Regions from separate parts of the Megasphaera sp. DISK 18 genome, predicted to be linked through region 2. Evidence: riboswitches for the same ligand, from Rfam matches in the RefSeq annotation. Region 2 holds a riboswitch; the other holds the start of a gene.
What was found. Region 2 has a riboswitch for FMN ahead of A0U42_RS00500 (bifunctional 3,4-dihydroxy-2-butanone-4-phosphate synthase/GTP cyclohydrolase II). Riboswitches for the same ligand answer to the same signal wherever they lie in the genome.

Region 1 (3,072 bases), on a different contig from region 2:
TCAATGATGCCAGTGAACATAGGCACCCTCCCTATTGGCATTATATGCCGTAAGCAATACGTTATTTTCATGCATCTCTACAGAATCGTAGATAAGCGGCAGGCATTCATCGAGCTCATCGACGCCATAACCGCCGACCGACGGCAGGGCTCCGACACCGCCGATAATCTTATCGCCCATGAAGGCATAGACTTTATCGACGAGGCGGGCATCAAAGAAACTGCCCTGAACGGTGCTTCCCCCTTCGACAAGGATACTGGTCAGCCCTTCTTCATGGAGGCGTTTCAAGGCTTCCGGAAGATTGATGGACTGATTGTCTTGAAGTAAGGGTGCCAAAATGACCCGAACGCCGGCATTTTTCAAAGCCTTCATCTTTTCAACGGGGCAGGCCGACGTCGTCATGACGATGGTCGGCGTCGTCTTATCGGTTACGACCAAGGATTTCAGCGGCGTCCGTCCCTTAGCATCGAGGACGATGCGCACCGGCTGGTGCGGTGCCGCCTGACCTTCTCGTTCGATACGGCAGGTCAACAGCGGGTTATCCGCCAAGACGGTGTTGATGCCGACTAGAATGCCGTCGTAAATGGAGCGCAGATAGTGGCCGTAATTTCGGGCCCATTCGTTGGTAATCCATTTCGAATGGCCCGTCCGTGATGCCGTGCGGCCATCGAGGCTTTGGGCCAGTTTAACGGCAATGAAAGGTTTTTGGACCATCATGTTTTTGATAAATACTTCGTTGAGCTGGGCCGCTTCTTTCGACAACAGGCCCACTTCAACGGCAATACCGGCCTTGCGCAGGATAGCCGCTCCCTTACCGGAGACGCGAGGATTGGGGTCGAGCATGGCCATGACGACCTTGCCGACGCCCTTTTCGGCCAACGTCCGCGCGCACGGAGGTGTTCGGCCGTAATGGGCGCAAGGTTCGAGGGTCACATAAACCGTCGCTCCCTTGGCCTTTTCCCCGGCCTCTCTCAACGCCCACACTTCGGCATGAGGGGTGCCGGCCTTATGGTGATAGCCGGTGCCGACTATTTCACCATCTTTGACGATGACGCAGCCGACGGCCGGATTTGGTGTCGTATAACCCAGAGCTGATTTTGCCAGTTCCAGGGCTTTTCTCATATACTCTGCCGGTTCCAATATATTCCTTCCCTTCTTCTTGGATTTGCAGGCGGGAAAACGAAAAAAGGCTATGGATGAAAAATCTCCATAGCCCTTTGAGCACAACAAAAAAAGACACTGTCGTCTGTCTTTTCCCATCCAGACTGTACTGTCGGTACCGAAATTTCATCGGTTCAACCCTTGCGGGTTAGCGGACTGTCACCGCCGGTCAGGAATTGAAAGCCCAGCTTTCTCACCTTGCCTCAAAGACTATTTCTATTCTTCTTTTCATGTACGATTTTAGCACATGAAAAGGAGAAATACAAGTCCTTATCGCAAGGACGCAATGGCTGCTTTTCGATCAGCCGCACCAAATACAGCACTGCCGGCAACGAGGAAGGTGGCGCCGGCATCTTTGACCATCTGAGCCGTCTTATCGTTGATGCCGCCGTCGACTTCGATGACAGCTTCGGTATTTCCTGCATTCCGGAGGAGTTCCTTGGCCTGGCGGATTTTGTCAAGGCTATAAGGAATGAACTTTTGACCGCCAAAACCGGGATTGACGCTCATGATAAGGATGAGGTCCAATTGTCCGGCAACACAGGACAACGTCGATACAGGCGTCGCCGGATTGAGGGCTACGCCGGCCTTCATCCCGGCTTCATGGATTTGCTGCAGAACCCGGTCTAAGTGGACACAGGCTTCTTGATGAACCGTCATATATTGGACGCCGGCATCGGCCAGGCCGTCGACATACGCTTCGGGATTGGTCACCATCAAATGAGCATCGAAGGGAAGTTTCGTAACCGGGCGCAAGGCCTTGATGACGGGCACGCCGAAGGTGAGATTGGGTACAAAATGGCCGTCCATCAAATCGAGATGGATACAGTCGGCCCCCTTCTGTTCGACGTCTTTAATTTCTTCAGCTAACCGCGAAAAATCAGCGGACAATATAGAGGGACAAATCGTTACCATGATTATCGTTTCCTTTCTGCAATGGAGGTGATGATTTTACAGTACGTTTCATACCGTTCTTTTTGAATCTGACCGTCGGCAACGGCCTCTTTTACGGCACATTCCGGTTCGGACAGATGGAGGCACGACGAGAACTTACAGCCTGCGCTGTAGGGCTCCATGTCGGGAAATAAGGGCAGGACATCCCGCGCATCAAGGTGTTCAAAATCAAGGGCGCTGAACCCCGGCGTATCGACGACATAGGTGTCGCTGTCGAGGCGCATGATTTCTGAATGGCGTGTCGTATGACGGCCCCGTTTGATTTTCTCACTGACGGCTCCGATGGATAAATCCTTCCGCCCCAACAGTTGGGATAGGAGGCTCGATTTACCGACACCGGACGGGCCGGCAAAGGCCGTTACCTTCTGCGGCAACCGTTCATAGAGCTCGTCGAGACCTTCTCCGGTACGAGCTGATACGAGGCAGACGTCATAGCCGCAGCGCTCGTAGAAATCCCGGTAGCTTTCAGCCAAGTTCCGGTCGAGATCACATTTATTGAAGCAGAGTATGGGCCGAATGCCGCTGTATTCACAGGTCATGAGCATCTTGTCGATGAGAAAGCGATTCGGATCCGGTGACTGGGCTGCCATGATGACCATCAATTGATCAAGGTTAGCCACCGCCGGCCGGCGGATTTGATTCCGCCGAGGCAGCTGAGCTTCGATGACGCCCTTGTCATTCTCCAGTTCCGTAATTTCCAGTTCATCGCCGACTAAGATTTTCGCCTTGAGCAGCTTGCCCCGACGCCGGCATTCGACGAGGTTCTCTCTTCCGACATCGACGTAATAATAGCCATTATAGTTCTTGATGACGCGTCCTTTTGTCATGTTCCTCCTTAGATATATTGATCCTGTACGAGCGAATTATTGATATAGACTTTGACCCGGGTCTTACCGGTCCCGCTGACGCTCTTTGAAATGTTGTCGCCGCCGGATTGATTGCGGTCGTAGACGACGC
Region 2 (3,072 bases):
AATCCGGCGGCGCTTCTTCCGACGCACAGGCGGCCGATACTCTTTGGACTCCACCCAATCACCCTTTCTAAAAAATGATAGTCTAAGAAAAAATCTTATCCTATAGTATACATGGGTTTGGGAACAAGATAAAGTTTTTTTGTAAAATTCCTTTTAAAATACCGGCAGGTTATATATAATAAAAACACGTATCTTGTATCTTTATCCGAGGGGGAACTATTATGACATACGAAAAAATAACACCGGAAATCATAGAAAAGTTAAAATCCATCGTCGGCCCGAAAAACGTCGTCACCGACACGGACGCCATGCAGCCCTATTCCCATGACGAAGTAACCGACCCGGCCTACCACCGGATGCCGGAAGCCGTCGTCTTTGCCGAAAAAGCAGAACAAGTCAGTGCCGTCTTAAAACTGGCCAATGCCTTTCGCTTCCCCGTCGTCCCGCGCGGTGCCGGTACCGGCCTTGCCTGTGGCGCCGTCCCGGAATACGGCGGCATCGTCTTGTCCTTAGAAAAGATGAATAAAATCCTTGAAATCAATCCCGAAGGCCTCTATGCCGTCGTCGAACCGGGCGTACGCACATCGGACCTTCAGGATGCCGCCGAACAGCAGGAGCTCTTTTATGCCGGCGATCCCTGCAGCGGGGACTCGTGCTTCATCGGCGGCAATATCGCTACCAATGCCGGCGGCAACCGAGCCGTCAAATACGGGACAACCCGCCACCAGGTATACAGTGTCGAAGTCGTAAATCCTAAAGGCCGCATCGTAACCCTCGGTGCCCGCCTGCAAAAACAGTCGACGGGCTACTCCTTAGACCAGCTCATCATCGGCTCAGAAGGCACGTTAGGCATCATTACCAAAGCGACTTTGAAACTGGTCCCCAAGCCGAAATACGCTCTCGATTTACTGGCTATTTTCGACGACCGTAAAAAAGCCATGGGCGTCGTTACAAAACTCATCAAGGCCGGCATTACGCCGACCTGTGTCGAATTCATGGACAATATCACCATCAAATCCGTCGAAAAATACCTCAACGAAACGCTTCAAGGCAGTGACAACGGCAACTATATCATCGTCGAAGTCGAAGGGACCAACGAAGACGACCTTGACGACAAAGCCGTCATCCTCGACGAAATCTGCACGGAAAACGGAGCTTCCTCGGTCCTCGTCGCTGACCACAATAAGATTTGGCAGGCCCGCAAGGCCTTTGCCGAAGCCGTCCGCGCCGAAAGCCTCATCGTCTGCAAAGAAGACGTCGTCGTCCCCGTCGATCAGGAATCCCTCCTCCTCGATGAAATCCTGCGTCTTGCCAAAAAGTACAACCTCATTACCCGCATCGCCAGCCACGCCGGCGACGGCAACATCCACCTGAACATCTTAAAAGGCGACGATGAAACCTATGAAGAATGGGATGAGCGGGTCAAGGCCAACCAGCAGGAACTGTACGCCTTCATTTATGCCCACGGCGGCCGCCTGTCCGGCGAACACGGCATCGGCTATAAGCGAAAAGCCTTGATGAAAGAATTCACGGATCCCGGTGAACTGGAAATGATGATGGACATCAAACGGGCCCTCGATCCGAACAACATCTTAAACCCCGGAAAGATCTTCGACATCGACGAAAAAGCCTGAGAACCAGCGCCATGGCTATGACTTGCAAAAATCACGACTACCGTGTATAATACAAAACAGAACTGAATAAAACGTATATCTTCAGGGCAGGGTGAAATTCCCGATCGGCGGTACAGTCCGCGAACGCATCAGCGTAGGAGCCATAGGGCTCGTGATTTGGTGAAACTCCAAAACCGACAGTATAGTCTGGATGGAAGAAGATGTGGCGTGCTGCTTTGGCAGCCTGCCTTACATTGCATAGAAAAGCCCTGAGCCGTTATCGGCGCAGGGCTTTCGTTATAAGGAGGTCTTTATTTTGACGACAGAAAAACGTAAATTCAATACCATTGAAGAAGCTATCGAAGAACTGCAGGCCGGTCATATCGTCATCGTCACCGACGATCCGGACCGTGAAAATGAAGGGGACTTCATCTGCGCAGCTCAGTACTGCACGACAGAAAACATGAACTTCATGGCCAGCCACGGCAAGGGCCTGATCTGCATGCCTATGAGCATCGAATATGCCCATAAATTAGGCCTGCCGCCCATGGTCAGCGAAAATACAGATAACCATGAAACGGCCTTCACCGTTTCCATCGACCACGTCGATACGACGACAGGTATCTCGGCTGTCGAACGGGCCCTCACAGCCCGCAAATGCGCCGAAGAATCGGCTCGTCCCGAAGATTTCCGCCGTCCCGGCCACAACTTCCCCCTCATCGCCAAAAGAGGCGGCGTTTTGACCCGCAACGGCCATACGGAAGCAACGGTCGACCTCCTGCGCCTGGCAGGCCTCAAACAAGTCGGCCTGTGCTGCGAAATCATGGCCGACGACGGCACGATGATGCGCACGCCGTCCCTGTGGGAAATTGCCGATAAGTACCACTTAAAATTCATCACCATCCACGATTTGCAGAACTACTGCCGCCGCCACGACAAACACGTCATCCGCGAAGCCGTCGCTAAGATGCCGACCAAGTACGGCGAGTTCAAAATCTACGGCTACATCAACGACCTGACGGGCGAACACCACGTCGCCCTCATCAAGGGTGACATCGGCGACGGCAAGAACCTCTTGTGCCGCGTCCACTCCGAATGCCTCACCGGCGACGTCTTCGGCTCGTGCCGCTGCGACTGCGGTGAACAGCTGGCAGCCGCCCTCAGCCAGATCAACGCCGAAGGCCGGGGCATCTTGCTCTACATGCGCCAAGAAGGCCGCGGTATCGGGCTCATCAATAAGCTCAAAGCCTATGTCCTCCAGGAACAGGGATACGATACGGTTGAAGCCAACGAAAAACTCGGCTTTGCCCCCGACCTTCGCGAATACTGGATCGGCGCTCAAATGCTGCAGGATATGGGTGCCAAAGAAATCCGCCTGTTGACCAACAATCCGGAAAAGATCTACGGCCTCGAAGGCTTCGGCGTAGAAATCGTCGAACGCGTCCCCATCGAAATGGAA

Region 1: another riboswitch for FMN. It lies ahead of ribD (bifunctional diaminohydroxyphosphoribosylaminopyrimidine deaminase/5-amino-6-(5-phosphoribosylamino)uracil reductase RibD); the one in region 2 lies ahead of A0U42_RS00500 (bifunctional 3,4-dihydroxy-2-butanone-4-phosphate synthase/GTP cyclohydrolase II).

Annotation. Positions count from the first base shown of each region.
Region 1 covers NZ_LUGJ01000034.1:1,186-4,257, forward strand. The annotation lists gene A0U42_RS07585 (riboflavin synthase) at 1-20, opposite strand, end outside; gene ribD (bifunctional diaminohydroxyphosphoribosylaminopyrimidine deaminase/5-amino-6-(5-phosphoribosylamino)uracil reductase RibD) at 1-1,140, opposite strand; FMN riboswitch at 1,245-1,376, opposite strand; gene rpe (ribulose-phosphate 3-epimerase) at 1,432-2,076, opposite strand; gene rsgA (ribosome small subunit-dependent GTPase A) at 2,079-2,942, opposite strand; gene pknB (Stk1 family PASTA domain-containing Ser/Thr kinase) at 2,951-3,072, opposite strand, start outside.
Region 2 covers NZ_LUGJ01000001.1:104,105-107,176, forward strand. The annotation lists gene A0U42_RS00490 (septum formation initiator family protein) at 1-27, opposite strand, end outside; gene A0U42_RS00495 (FAD-binding oxidoreductase) at 222-1,634, shown strand; FMN riboswitch at 1,708-1,840, shown strand; gene A0U42_RS00500 (bifunctional 3,4-dihydroxy-2-butanone-4-phosphate synthase/GTP cyclohydrolase II) at 1,930-3,072, shown strand, end outside.